3 regions of the Shewanella sp. MF05960 genome follow, and region 2 is predicted to be linked to each of the others. Evidence: predicted binding sites of a transcription regulator. Region 2 holds the regulator's gene; each other region holds the start of a gene.
What was found. Region 2 encodes sigma-54, which starts transcription at its own class of promoters, with help from an activator protein. Its sites were predicted from a motif close to GTTGGCACGNNNNTNGNNT; they were not measured.
Positions count from the first base shown of each region.

Region 1: the regulator sigma-54 is predicted to act here: its motif matches at 2,400-2,418, upstream of ACROAE_RS19490 (GSCFA domain-containing protein).
Region 3: the regulator sigma-54 is predicted to act here: its motif matches at 1,702-1,720, upstream of ACROAE_RS12475 (BON domain-containing protein).

Region 1 is NZ_JBOZPS010000029.1:7,932-13,111, forward strand. It holds gene ACROAE_RS19475 (efflux RND transporter periplasmic adaptor subunit) at 1-322, opposite strand, end outside; gene ACROAE_RS19480 (TetR/AcrR family transcriptional regulator) at 548-1,198, shown strand; gene ACROAE_RS19485 (autotransporter outer membrane beta-barrel domain-containing protein) at 1,292-2,209, shown strand; gene ACROAE_RS19490 (GSCFA domain-containing protein) at 2,476-4,221, shown strand; gene ACROAE_RS19495 (hypothetical protein) at 4,496-4,744, opposite strand; gene ACROAE_RS19500 (motility associated factor glycosyltransferase family protein) at 4,741-5,180, opposite strand, start outside.
Region 2 is NZ_JBOZPS010000004.1:195,242-200,421, forward strand. It holds gene lptB (LPS export ABC transporter ATP-binding protein) at 1-662, shown strand, start outside; gene ACROAE_RS05725 (RNA polymerase factor sigma-54) at 1,071-2,555, shown strand; gene hpf (ribosome hibernation promoting factor) at 2,580-2,867, shown strand; gene ptsN (PTS IIA-like nitrogen regulatory protein PtsN) at 2,870-3,313, shown strand; gene rapZ (RNase adapter RapZ) at 3,310-4,173, shown strand; gene ACROAE_RS05745 (HPr family phosphocarrier protein) at 4,194-4,463, shown strand; gene ACROAE_RS05750 (hypothetical protein) at 5,147-5,180, shown strand, end outside.
Region 3 is NZ_JBOZPS010000011.1:20,573-25,752, forward strand. It holds gene ACROAE_RS12465 (sigma-54 interaction domain-containing protein) at 1-840, opposite strand, end outside; gene ACROAE_RS12470 (hypothetical protein) at 1,101-1,595, shown strand; gene ACROAE_RS12475 (BON domain-containing protein) at 1,769-2,329, shown strand; gene ACROAE_RS12480 (TetR/AcrR family transcriptional regulator) at 2,899-3,483, shown strand; gene ACROAE_RS12485 (NlpC/P60 family protein) at 3,582-4,136, shown strand; gene ACROAE_RS12490 (efflux RND transporter permease subunit) at 4,238-5,180, opposite strand, start outside.

The sequences.
Region 1 (5,180 bases), on a different contig from region 2:
TTTCTGCAACTAATAAGTCGGTGTCTAATTGGGCTAACACCTGGCCTTTTGTGACCACATCACCACTGTCTACCACAATATTATTGAGTTTACCCGCTAACTCAAATCCTATGCCTGTGGTGTTTGCTGAGCGGATGGTACCGGTATAGGTTTGCATTTGTTGGTAACGATCATTAAGCACTAAGCTTTGCGCTAATACCGACTGATACTCAACGGTTTGCGAATGCTCTTTAACCTCAGAGCCACAACCACTTAATAGCATTATGCTCAACCCTAATGCACAGTAGCGAAGATGTTGGGTGAATGACCTGACAGCAAACATAATTATTCCCTTAAAGCGATATGTGGTTTGGCAATGACTCATCGTTAACAATATGGAATGGCAGAAGCCTGCACGACATACCGTAAGATGTAACTTAATTGTTAACTCGACTTGGTAGTCTAATTTTATAAAACTAGACTGTCCAGTCTATTTTTGGTTATGATGATTTAATTGTACAGATACAACCCTTCAATTTTTACGCTCGTTTAAGCCTATGGAAAACACATGACAAAAGAGACGTCAGCCACAAACAATGACGAACAAGTTAACTTGAGCCGCAGTGAACAAAAGCGCAATCAAGTGCTTGAGTCGGCAATGGAGTTGTTTTGCCACAAAGGTTTTCCGTTAACCAGTATGGACGAGGTTGCCAAACATGCGGGTGTATCAAAGCAGACGGTATACTCGCACTTTGGCTCTAAAGATGATTTGTTCGTTGCCGCAATAGACTCTAAGTGTGTAGTACATCAACTCACTGACGATGCCTTAATTGATGCAACCGATCCGCAGCGAGTGATATTGCTATTTGCCAAACAGTTTGGTGAATTGATAGTCAGTAAAGACACCATGACTGTATTTAAAACTTGCGTCGCACAAGCAGAGACTCACCCAGAAGTGTCCAAACTGTTTTACGATGCAGGGCCAAAACATATTTTGGGATTAATTCGCGAATATTTAACCAAGGTTAACCAACACGGTGAGTATTATTTCGCTAACCCTCACGACAGTGCGGTAAGGTTATGTTTAATGTTATTTGGTGAGCTAAAATTACGCTTAGAATTAGCATTAGAGACTGATCACTTGTTAGTAAGTAGACAACAATACTTACAAGATACCGCTGAGATGTTTTTGCGGGCTCACAAAGTTGCGATAAAATAATACCTAGGATTTGAACTGAAGCGCGACTAAATCAGTATTGGTTCAGATAGTTTACGCTACTCATCATTTTATTTTGAAAGGATGCACATCGTTATGACATCTTATAAAGCTGTTATCGCTAAGCCCAATACTCTGAGCTTATTGATTAAATCGTTATTGTTAATCCCAGGGTTATTACTCAGCCAACAGGCCTTAGCCGCGCCAGACCGTTCACCATTTTCATTAACGGTTGCGCGTACGTCCGCAGCTACTGCCGATGTTGGTGCTAATGAGCTTCAGCGTGACGCCTGGAAAACCAGTTTTTCAGCCTCAATGCCATTAAATCGTCAATGGTCACTGGGGGCGAATGTCGGTTACGACAACCTCGATTACGATTGGCGCATTAATCAGGCCACGCCATTACGCTCTAACGAGCAAGACTGGTCAACGGTTCATCAATACAGCGCAGGGTTATCAATCACATATCGTCTAGATAATCACTGGATGTTTTTAGTGGCACCGCAATTAAAATATGCTTATGCCGATACTGCCTCATCATCTAATGCCCAAAGCTATGGTGTTGTAGCATCCAGTATGTACCGTTTTGACTCAGGTAATATGTTGGGTTTTGGTGTGGCGTATTTAAATGATATTTCCGAAGTGCGCACCGTGCCGTATTTAGCCGTTCGCTGGCAAATCAACGACAAGTTAGTGCTAGCTAACCCGTTTCAAGCCGGTTTTAGTGGCCCAGCAGGCCTAGAACTGAGCTATCAGTATCGCCCAGATATTGATTTTGGTATCGGTAGTTCAAAACGGACAGAGCGCTTTTTGATAGCAGATGACGATCAAACCATTGAGATCGACGAATGGGTTGCTTTTGTCCGCGCAGGCTGGAAAGCCACCGACAATGTGAGTGTAAACGCCTATGCCGGTTACTACTTTGGCGGCGAAATGGAACTGAGCGAGCCTGATGTCACCGAAGACATAGAAGACCAGGCCGCATTTGGCTTGGTGTTTAAGTTAACGTTTTAAATTGATAGATAGATAGAACGTTTTAAAGCAAAAAATGCCGCTGATATCAGCGGCATTTTTGTCGGAACAATTAAATTAATATTCTATTAGTAAAATTTTCATTAACAATAAATTCGAAAATAAGTAAATTATCATAAATTTAAGAAATAAATATCAACTATCTTGAAAAGGTCTTTCATATAACAGCTATGCTGGCGCAAAATGTGCATAATTTTTAAATTGTTTAATAATTGGCATCTAGCTTTCATAACAATGAGTATAAAACGATGACAACAAAAAATTTATCGCCATATGAATTACAAAAGCAACAGCATTTTTGGAAAACTGGTGTTGCACAAGTCAATTTAGGAACAGAACAATTTGAATTACTTAGTAACCTAGCAATTGACTGTAAAAAAGGAGCAATCGCCTCCATAGGGTCATGCTTTGCTCAACATGTAGGTAAGTGGTTAATAAACAATAATTATCCTTTTATTCAAAGCAAATTAGATTCTACCCAAGTATCTAGTTTTGCTTTAGGAAACATCTATACACCACGGTGCTTTTTGCAGTGGCTAAAGTTAGATAATAATGAAAATCATCAACATGATATATATTACTGCCAGAAAACTGACACCTATCTTGATTTACTCAGGCCAAATGTCTATCCACAAGGTTTTACATCGAAAAGCGAGTTAGAGTATTCTCGTCTTGAAGCAAAGGAAGAGTTGATTAGTACCTTGTCTTCAACAAACACTCTTATTTTTACTTTAGGGTTAACCGAAGCTTGGAAAGATGGTAATAACATATACTACCCAAGTTGCCCTGGAATTATTGCGGGAAAATTTGATAAAGAAATTTATAAGCTGCATGAATTTAATTATAATGAAATATTGTCAGATTTGTTAAAAATCCATCAATGTTTGAAAGAACTCAATCCTAACCTTAATATTATACTTACCGTATCACCTGTGCCGCTAACGGCGACGGCTACAGATAAACACATCCTTGTCGCGAGTCAATATTCAAAAGCGGTGTTGCGGGCAGTTGCTGGTTACCTTTCTGATTCTTTTGAAGATATGAACTATTTCCCTTCATTTGAAATTATTTCAGTTAATTCAAATAATGACTTTAGATTCGAAGATAATAGAAGGACGGTTTCCGCAAGTGGTGTTGAATACGTAATGAAACATTTTCAAACCGCTTTAAATGTTAGTAATACATTGATTAAGCCACCAATTAGTAGTGCAATCAATGAAATTGCATGTGAAGAAGAACAGCTCGAAGCTTTCAGTTTATTATCTCAATCATCACAAAGCCAAGCTTTGACGCAAATAACACTCGTCGGTGATAGCCATATGGGGAAATTATCAACTGCACTTAAAGCTCTGAATACTCCTTTTTCTGGTGGGATGATCATGAACGGTTCTGGATTTGCTCAAAAGAAATTTGCGCTTTGTAAAACAGAATATTTTGTCCCTCTGGAAAATGCACCTTCTAGGCAGCTTTGGGCTTCCGCATTACTAAATATAAAATCTCATGAGAAGTTAGGTCATAATGAACAATCAATTATTATTAGTAATATTGGATTGCAAACGCATCAAAATGCTGCTCGATTTGCAGCTTGGTTACAAGCGCAAGATAGTAGAATTAATAATCCATTAGGATTACAAAATTTTGTAGATTTTTTCCATGAAGATCAATCTGAACAATTATCTATATTGATATCACTAAAAGACAATGGGCATAATGTAATCGTGGTCTCAGATCCGCCCTTTTCTCAGTACTTTGATGAGTCAAAATCTGCTTCGAAAATAATCTATGCATATCATAGTGCACTTCGTTATGTATTGGAGCAGTTCGATATTCCTTTCTTTGATGCAGCTAGATTATTTGACGAGGAAATTACTGAGCCAATGGAATATGTTTCGAACGTATCGTATTCAGATGGTCAGCACGACTGGATCCATGGTAATGAGCTCTACTATGAATGGCTCTCTAGGAAGTTATTAAAATTCACAGAAAAAGTTTAAAAATGTTCGATTATAGGATTAGTTCTTACAAGACGAGATCATTAATGTTCTTTGGGCAATATCTTGGAGCCATTGATGATCTCCGTCATTGTGTAAACAGTCACCAATCCGTTGTTCGATATACTATTGCTTTTCAGTGAGTAGTGATTGTTGATTCATATGTGACAAGTAGCAAATCAATTGATATTAGTAGTCCTAAATACAGGTACGATATTGAAATAGACATGATTACAGTAGGCAGATAATATTCCTTCAGTCGTTACAATTAGCGGTTCTAATAACATAGCATTTCAACTAAATCATATTCTAAAAAGTCTGCCAGAGAGAGCCAGTCGTTTCGCTCTTGAGCAGCAAGGATCAATGGTAGAATATTTATTATAGATTGTTGATTCCTATGACTTATCAATTCAGTTTCAAGTAAATCAATGCATTTGTGAAACTGTTGAGCTGCTTCAGCTTCTTTCCCAGACCTCATAAGATTAGATGTTTTTACTAGTTGTGATACGAGTATGGATGTTGTCATAATGTTAACTCTTTGAATGTTGTGCCTTCGATATAAGCGCTTTCTAAGCTAGATTGATAAAAATTAACTTCAGGTTTAGACGCTATATAAACTTCTAAGCTTCTTAAGTATGCTCTAAAATTTAACTCTGTAGCAACTCTCTCACCTCTGCCATTTAAAACCCAATGATGTTTATGGAATTTTAATGTTACTCCTAATGCACCATCATCCCAAAAAGCATGTGTTTTGTTACCTGGATAGCAAAAGTCACAACCTAATAATGTTATATTTTTAATGTTTAAGTAAACAGCAAGATCTATAGCTGGATGGACAATACTTCCACTGCTAAATAATTCTGTTTTAGATAAAGTTTTATCGCTGTATGTCCTTCCTTGTTGGAATGCATTGAATCTAGAACCGCTCCATTTTTTTATAACATCCAAAGAAGACGTTGGGA
Region 2 (5,180 bases):
TCAGCTTAACTGTAAAAACGGGGCAAATTGTCGGTTTACTTGGCCCTAATGGTGCCGGTAAAACAACCACGTTTTACATGGTTGTAGGGTTAGTCAAAAGTGATAAAGGCCGTATATTAATTGATAATGACGACCTCACCGCTGACCCAATGCATCTTAGAGCCCGTAAAGGGATTGGTTATTTACCACAAGAAGCCAGTATTTTTCGAAAACTCACCGTGCACGACAATATCATGGCGGTGTTACAAACCCGCAAAGAACTCAGTAATGACGAACGTATTGAACAGCTCCAGCATTTACTGGAAGAGTTTCACATTACTCACATTCGCGACAGCCAAGGCATGTCATTGTCTGGCGGTGAACGCCGTCGAGTCGAAATTGCCCGAGCACTCGCTGCTAACCCTAAATTCATTTTGCTTGATGAACCTTTTGCGGGGGTTGATCCGATTTCGGTTATCGACATTAAAAAAATTATCCAGCAGCTAAAAAGTCGTGGATTAGGTGTACTGATCACTGACCATAATGTTCGCGAAACACTCGATGTATGTGAAAGAGCTTACATCGTAAGCCAAGGTAATTTAATTGCCGAAGGAACACCTGAAGAGATCTTGAGCAATCAACAAGTTCGAGCTGTGTACTTAGGTGAACAATTCAAGCTATAGTTAAGTTATATACCCAAACAACCTGAAGATACTCGATTTCAGCAAGAATTTACACGCGTTTAGGCAAGGCATTGATTGCGGTTAATGGTCGTTCCCTTTCCAAAATCAATAACACAGCATGAACGCGTGTAAAACTTGCCCCTTGGGAGTTTCACCGTGTTCCCACTACGTTGTTGCGTTAATTTATAAGGTGCCTACATTACCGCATTAACGCGCCTAGTATTGAAAACACGGTGAAGCTCTGAAACACGTATCTTCAAGTTGATTGGGTATACGCCTTTTAGCCTATCTAATTCATTCCATTGAACGATACCTAAATTGCGTGAAATGTCATTGACGTACGTGACACCCCATTACAGTTTTTCGAGATTGTTATTTTTATGGAAATCATCTAGGGATAAGCGGTAAATGAAAGCGTCACTCCAACTTAAAATGGGTCAGCATCTCACTATGACCCCTCAATTGCAGCAAGCCATCCGCTTGCTGCAATTATCTTCATTGGAGCTACAGCAAGAAATCCAACAGGCGCTGGACTCAAATCCATTGCTTGAAATAGAAGATGAATTTTCTCAAGCTAAAGATCCCTTAAAAGAAAGTCGCGATCAATCAGACACAGACTTCAGTGACAACAGTAATGTGAGTGTCGAAAAAGATACTTCAACCATCGACACCACAGAATCCATCAGTAAAGAAACTATGGACGACATGCCCATGGACACGACCTGGGATGAAGTCTATACCGCCTCACCGATGTCAGGGTCTGGTAGTGCCAGCATGCGTGACGATGATATGCCTTTTCAAGGGGAAACCACCGAAGGCTTATATGAACATTTAGAGTGGCAAAAAAACTTAACGCCATTTTCAGACACCGACCTTGCCATCGCAACAGCCATCATTGACGCAATAGATGAACGCGGCTATCTAACCCAAAGCACTGAAGAAATACTAGAAGCTATGGGCGATGAAAATGTTGAGCTTGATGAGGTTCAAGCGGTGTTAAAGCGAATTCAACATTTTGACCCCGTAGGTGTTGCTGCACGTGACCTTAGTGAATGTCTACTCATTCAACTGTCACAATATGCAGACTCAACTCCGCACATTGAAAATGCGCGAATGCTCATCAAAGATTATTTGGATTTAATCGCTGGGCGTGACTTTAGATTATTAATGCGTAAAACGCGTTTAAAAGAAGATGAGTTACGTGATGCCATTACCTTAATTCAATCTCTTAATCCGCGTCCTGGCTTATTGATCACTGCCGTCGATGACGAATACGTGATCCCTGATGTCACAGTATTTAAAAAGAATGGCCGTTGGGTTGTTGAACTCAATCCAGATAACATGCCTAAAATCGGTGTTAATCAGCAATATGCAGCAATGGCTCGCAGCAGTAAAAACCCATCTGATACTCAGTTTATACGAGGTCATTTGCAAGAAGCTAAATGGTTTATCAAAAGCATTGAAAGCCGTAACGATACCTTGTTAAAAGTAGCCAATTGCATTGTGCAATTCCAACAAGGTTTTTTCGAATATGGCGAAGAAGCCATGAAACCTATGGTATTAAATGACATTGCTGAAGCCGTAGAAATGCATGAATCGACCATTTCGCGCGTGACCACTCAAAAATACATGCACACCCCACGAGGGTTGTTTGAATTAAAATACTTTTTCTCTAGTCATGTCAGCACTGATGATGGCGGAGAGTGCTCATCGACAGCAATCCGTGCATTTATTAAAAAGTTGGTTGCTGCAGAAAACCAGAAAAAGCCGCTTAGCGACAGCAAAATGGCTCAACTACTGGCCGAACAGGGCATAAACGTTGCTCGTCGTACGATTGCAAAATACCGTGAGGCAATGATGATACCGCCCTCAAACCAACGTAAGAGTTTATAAATCACTCAACAATGGAGAAGTGTAATGCAGATCAATTTATCAGGGCATCATGTTGAAATAACCGAATCTTTACGTGAATACGTTCAGGAAAAGTTTTCAAAGCTTGAACGGCACTTCGATCAGATCAATAATGTTCACGTTGTACTCAACGTAGAAAAATTACAACAAAAAGCAGAAGCTAAAGTCAGCCTAAAGGGCGGAGAAATTTTTGCAATGTCAGAACATACAGACATGTATGCAGCAATAGACGCCCTGATAGATAAGCTCGATCGTCAGGTAATTAAACACAAAGAGAAGTATACAAAACACTAACGATGGAACTTTGTACCATCCTGCAGCCGGAATGCACCACCTGTGCCACACCGGGCAGTAAGAAAAAGGTACTGGAACTTATCAGCGATTTAGTCGCTGCCCAGTACCCGACCCTGTCTTCGCAAGAGGTGTTTGAAAGCCTTATCGCAAGAGAAAAAATGGGTAGCACAGGTATAGGTAATGGTATTGCAATACCTCATGGCCGATTAACGACAATCGATCACCCTATTGCGATCTTTGTAAAATGCGAAGAACCCATTTCGTTCGATGCCATCGATAAACAACCTGTCGATATCTTATTTGCATTATTAGTTCCTGCAGATCAGTGCCAACAACACTTAAGCACCTTATCTTCGATGGCCCAAAAACTCAGCGACAAACAAGTACTAAAACAGCTGCGTAAAATCCACGATTCAACAGAACTCTATCAGGTAATTACGGCATGAAACTTGTTATCGTATCAGGACGGTCAGGCTCAGGTAAATCAGTAGCATTAAGAGTACTAGAAGACCTAGGCTATTACTGTGTTGATAACCTGCCATTGCCGCTAATTGGCACCTTATTGGCTCAGTTAAAAGGCAATAATGACCTAGTAGCGATTAGTGTTGATGTGCGCAATATTGCCGAACAAGGCAAAGTGCTTCAAGAACAACTTGAAATACTGCAACCTGATACCGAAATTACCAGTTTTTTCTTAAACTCTAGCGACAAAGTTTTACTTAAACGCTACAGCGAAACACGCAGATTACACCCACTATCTAAAAACCATATTTCATTACAAGAAGCGATTAAATTAGAAGGCCGCTTACTCGAACCTATCGCCAAAATGGTTGATCACTATGTCGATACATCGGCACTCAATATTTACGAGCTAAGCGATCAAGTAAGACAAATATTGCTTGGCAGTGTTGATAAAGAGTTAGTGATTAATTTTGAATCGTTTGGCTTTAAACACGGTATGCCGACCGAAGCAGACTTTATGTTCGACGTGCGCTTTTTACCTAACCCGCACTGGGAAATAGAATTAAGACCATTAACAGGTCTTGATGAGCCTGTGCAAGAGTTTCTTGGCCGTCAGCCTCTGGTGAATAAGTTTATTTGGCAAATCGAAAATCTATTCGAAACCTGGATGCCACATTTAGAGCGTAATAATCGCAGTTATTTAACCATCGCCATCGGCTGTACAGGCGGACAACATCGCTCAGTTTATATCACAGACCAACTCGCTAAGCGATTTAGACAAGGCAGTAAACACACAGTCAACGCCCGCCACAGAGAGCTAAATATCAGTGAAGATCAGCTTTAGTCCTATGTGGAGTGCTAGCCATGCTTGAGCGCCAAGTCACCATCTCAAATAAATTAGGTTTACATGCACGAGCAGCCACAAAACTAGCGATACTGGCTGCTGACTTTGATGCTGAAATCACCCTAATTCAAGCAGACAAACAAGCCAGTGCCGCTAGCGTGTTAGGACTGCTCATGTTGGAAAGTGGCATCGGAAAAATGATCACTGTCACAGCAACAGGTCCAGACGCAGCAGTGGCATTAGAGGCGGTGTGTAATTTGATTAACGATAAATTCGATGAAGGCGGCTAACGCGTCGCACTGATTATCTAACAGCACTTAACAAACGTCAGTTGTACTCTCTCGTGGCATTTTTTGACAATGATATTCAAGTTAAACTGAATTTATTTAACCGCTTACAGCCCACTATTCATCAATTACCATTCATTGCATACGACTCACATTTCACGGTAAATGATTAACCGCTCAAATTGAATATAATGCCTTTTAAATTAATCAAAAACCGCTGGAAACATTCAGTGTGGTCACTTGTTAATGCGGATTAGTATTTCCCCCTCTTCAGTCGTGCGCCGACTAAAGTACACTTATTCTTTAACGTTGAGAATGACGCTCTTAAGCAGTTTTTAAGCGTGTCTTCAAGGAACCTTGGCGCACTGTTATTTATCCTCATATGAATGACAAACGTAATGTCCTCATTTTGTCATTTACATAACCTTTTACTGCCATAAATTACCGCCATAATGCCTCTCAATAAACAGCCATCACCCAAAGGCTAGTTCACCAAATTAGTGCAATTGCACCAATTAAAACAAACAACCCAATATTGCAAAACACAATAATAACTATAAACACTTGTTTTTAAACAATTTAAATTAATTTAAACAGTTGGCACACAGTTTTCATATAGAGAGAAGATACCTACTAAGTAGTAGTTTAATTTTTAAGCAGTCCATTGTCATTTGTAGGAGATAGCGATGAGTAAAATGAACCTAGGTCAGAACATCAAAT
Region 3 (5,180 bases), on a different contig from region 2:
TGCCACAATACGGACATTGGCTTTTTTTACATTAGGGCTGCCGACTTGGCGATATTCGTTATTTTCGAGTACCCGTAACAGTTTAACCTGATGCTCGAGTGGCATTTCGGTGACTTCGTCTAAAAATAACGTGCCACCTTCAGCTTGTTCAAATACGCCGGAATGATCTCGATGTGCGCCTGTAAACGCGCCTTTCACATGGCCAAATAATTCACTGTCGACTAGTTCTGGGCTTAATGCGCCGCAGTTAATGGCAATAAATGGCTCGTTAACACGGTTGCTGGCTAAGTGAATCGTATTGGCAACCAACTCTTTGCCGGCTCCGCTTTCACCAATAATCAATACATTACTGTCTGTTACCGCAACCTTACGCGTCGTTCTGTACAGCTTGTGCATGGCTCGTGATGAACCCACTAGTAAACCATATTGATCAAGCTCGCTTGAAAAAGGTTGGTGTTTTTTAGCCGATTTGGTCACTAAGTCTTGGGCAAAATCTTCTAAGGTATCGTCAATCAACGTCATATCGTAAGGCTGACGAAAATGATAACCCGCCCCAGTTGCCATTAATTTGTCTAGGTTGGGGTTCGGTTTGCCTTCGCTTAAAAAGATAAATTCGATATCAGCCATTAATTCGCTATTGGCGATATCGAGATAGTCTTGTTGGCTTAAATTGGCGAGTTCGATAATGGCCACATCTACGGCATTGTCTTCAAGTTGAGCTAGCCAAGGTCGCTCGATGCTACTGGCTATTTTATTGAAATGTTGGCAACTCGGAATTTGTAAGAGCTGAGTTTGTGTTTGCGGCTGGCGCAAATGGTAAAAAAGTACTGGACGACCCATGCCGATATCACTCCCTGTCTGTTAATAACCAATGTATGTCGAAGATGTAGATTTGACAATTACAGGCGGTAATTTTTTCCTGTTCGGCGTTTTCCCCGAGGCTTGTTTATTAGCATAACAATTTAAAATCAGTAGGTTAATTAAACTTTGTCAATGTGCACGGATTATGCAAGTAAACATAATGACTTAATTTTACATTTATTAGCAAGTCATCATGCATGTTAATGATAATCATTAACTAATGATAAGGAGATATGACGTTGAATAGAACACGATCAAATGAGGTTATGCACGACGGAAGCGACTTATGGTTACTCAATGAAGCCATTGATTTATGCCAAGCAGGACAACAGTTTTATACCCAGGCCACAAAGGGGGCCGACGACTACAATATCAAACGTATTTTTAGCCATATGGCAGAGATCAGAAAAAGTATCTTAAGCCGACTAACGGCATTGTTTAAGCAGGTTGAGCCGAGATATCCGCAAACGATTGAGAGTATTAATACGTTAAGGCCGTCGCTGAGCCCTTTTTATGCCGAAGCAGAGAGAGCCATAGAACAAAAGCGTTTGGCAAAAGCCATTAAGGTACTGGTTACCGCAGAACAGTATGTGTTAAATCGACTGAAACTTGCCGCTAAGCGTGCCAATAGCCAACAAGTCACCCGGCAATTGGCTGAGGGCATCGCATCGCTGCAAATAAGCTGCGACAGCATGAAAAACTTGCAGTTTAACGAGTCGACTCCATCACCCTGAAAATTTTACATCATGTCGGTAAAAAAGTCCGATATTCACTCACTGCTATTAACGGATTTACAGTGGAATAAAATAACAAGTTAATTTAAAACAGACTGTTATAAAACTTGGCACAGTTCGCGCATTACCTAATATGTAAAACAGCATTAACACTAACAATGGAGAATATCTTTATGAAAAAGACTACATTATCAGTATTAACAAGCATCGTTCTTGGTTCAATGGCATTTACTGCAAACGCAGCTCAAGATTGGCAGGATGATGCAAAAGATGCATGGATTGATGGTAAAGCTGAAACCACGTTACTGTTAAACACCAACTTAAACTCTTTTGATATTAATACCGACGTAATCGACGGTAATGTGACCTTAACGGGTAAAGTAAACAGCAGTGTTGATAAAGCGCTGGCTGCAGAATTAGTAAAAAGTGTCGATGGCGTTAACGAAGTTAATAACGAATTAACGGTGATGAAGCAGCACAGCAGCGACAAAGATCATGACAGTGATACTTTAGTCGACACCTTAACTGACTCGAAAGTGGCAACCGTGGTGAAAACGCGTTTATTATTTTCAACCGACATATCGGGTACCGAGATTGATGTAGACGTTGAGAATGGCGTAGTCACCTTAGAAGGTACGGTGTCGAGTGATGCCGAACGTGATTTAGCCCTAACCATTGCCAAAAATACCGATGACGTTAAAGAGGTTGTCGATGAGTTACGCATTACTGGGTAATCGTGATTGATATAGCATATTATTAACCAGCCTTCGGGCTGGTTTTTTTATGGGGCAATTTTTAATAGGGTCACTTTTTAATGGAGTAACTTTTTACTGGGGGCAAGCATGATATGCATGATGACAAAATAAGCCGCGATTATTTGGTAGTATCACCGAGATATTGCTCTGTTTTTGTTGTGGCTGCGAGTGCACTGTTAAGCGGTTGCAGTAGCATGTTATGCCAGGCGCAAACAGACAAGGCGACCGATCCCATAAGCTAGTATGACCAGCAAAAACAGTGTGAGCAGCGGGTGAATCAACATATCGATGATGAACGTCGCCAACAACGCTCAGACATTCAACAGTTGCTAGACGAATCTATTAAGCAAAATACCCGCTAACTTTTTCACACAGACCTGAGCATCGTAGTTTTACTACTCAGAACTTGTACCAAGACTTTACGCCAATACCTTATCTGTTCTTTTTCATCATTTTATCCGTAATTGTGTCCAATGTTATCGATAAACTGGAAATAAATAGACGACTGGTCTATTTTTGTTTATCGTAGCGCCAAAATTGGAGATCCTATGAACAAAAATACTACCAGTAAGCAGTCAATTTGTGCTGTCGGTGAAAAGCTGTTTGCTTTACATGGATACAGCGCTGTTGGGATTAAACTTATTCTTGATGAAGTGGGCATTCCGAAAGGCTCGTTTTATCACTATTTTGCCAGTAAAGAGGCGTTTGCCGCAGAAGTCGCACAATACTATTTTGGCCAACGTATTGCGCCGATTGCCATGGACCCTAACGCTAGCTTTAAAACCAATGTGACAGCTGTATTAGGCGGTTACCATCAACTGATTGAATTTTTGTTTAGTGACAGTCAGCCCCGTGGCTGTTTAATGGGTAATTTATTGGTTGAAGTCAATCCGCAAATGACCTTATTGCATAAAACGCTTAATCAACTGTTTGACCAGTGGTTGAGTCTGTTTAATGCGCTTATTGAACAAGGTCAGCAGCAAGGTTTTATTAAAACCGATATGACCGCGAACGTATTATCGAACATTTTTTGGTCAAATTGGCAGGGGACTATGCTACGCTGTCAAATTAAAGCGGATAAAACAGCAGCAAAGCGCGCCATTGTGCAATGTATGCAGCTGATTACCCGTTAAATTAACCTTTATTCAGTGGCTTGTGACGTATTTTGATTGTGTATTTATCTAAAGGTCTTTATATTTCGGTGATTTTTTCGGGTCTGGAGTGAGTCGAGTTGGCTAAAAGAATATTATTTGCTTGTTTAGTGGTGTTGTTGTCTGCGTGTGCATCTAACCCGCCAGTGGTGCGAGCCCCTAAACCTGTGGTAGTTCCACCTATGCTTAAGCTTGAGCCGCCTAAGTGGAGTGAGTCAAACTTACTGAGTTTTCATGATCAATGGAAAGGCACACCCTATCGTTTAGGTGGCCTGAGCCGTAACGGTATTGATTGTTCGGGTTTTGTGTATTTGGCTTACCTAGACATTGTGGGCAGTAAATTACCGCGTTCGGTTAATGCGCAACGTATTTTAGGTAAAGAAGTCCCAAGAAGTCAGCTTGTTATTGGTGATCTAGTATTTTTTAAAACAGGTAGAACCGCACGCCATGTGGGGATTTACATGGGCCAGGATAAGTTTTTACACGCTTCAACCAAAAAAGGCGTTAAGATTTCTAGCTTAAATAATGTCTATTGGAAACCGCGTTATTGGTTTGCTAAGCGCCTAAACAAGCCGATAGAACAGCAAAATATGTCGATAGCCAGTTTAGTTGATTACGCGCGATATCAGGATTAACCCGTAAACCAGAGCTTGACCTGCGTTTGAGATAGATAATAAAAAAGAGGTAAACCGTAAGGTTTACCTCTTTTTTGTTTTTACACTAATGAGGTCGCTGGTTATTCAGCTTCTACAGGCTTACTGCGTTTTGCTAATGCATAGTAAAACAGCGGTGTCAGTAGCAGACCAAATATGGTCACCCCAATCATACCGGCAAACACTGCAACACCAATGGCTTGGCGCATTTCGGCACCAGGGCCACTCGAGAACACCATCGGCACTACACCCATAATAAAGGCGATAGACGTCATTAGAATTGGGCGTAAACGTAAGCGGCCCGCTTCAAGAATGGCATCGAATGGTGATAATCCTTTGTCTTGCAGCTCTTTAGCAAATTCAACAATCAAGATGGCGTTTTTGGTCGCCAGTCCCACCAGAACAATCAGTCCGATTTGGGTAAAGATGTTGTTATCACCACCGTAAATTAATACGCCACTGATTGCCGACAGAATCGTCATCGGAATAATCAAGATAATCGCCAGTGGTAAACTTAGGCTTTCATACTGCGCGGCTAATACCATAAACACTAATAAAATGATTAATGGGAAAATATACACGCCCGCATTACCTGCCAATATTTGTTGGTAGGTGATTTCAGTCCACTCGTAAGTCATGCCATTAGGCAGTGTTTCAGCTAAGATTTTTTCAATCGCAGCTTGTGCTTCACCACTACTAAACCCAGGTGCTGCACCGCCGTTAAGCTCTGCGGTAGTAAAACCGTTATAGTGCATAACGCGATCTGGACCTGCGACATTGGCAACGTTAATAAACGAGCCAATCGGTACCATTTCACCCTGATTATTACGTACCTTGAGCTGAGAAATCTGCTCTGGTGTTTGTCTAAACTGTTCGTCAGCTTGAACATTTACCTGGTATGTACGGCCAAATTGGTTGAAGTCGTTAGCATAAACCGAGCCCATGTAACCTTGTAGCGTGGCAAACAGTTCGTCTAACGATACGGCTTGCTGCTTGGCTTTGGTACGGTCTACTTCAACTTCAAGT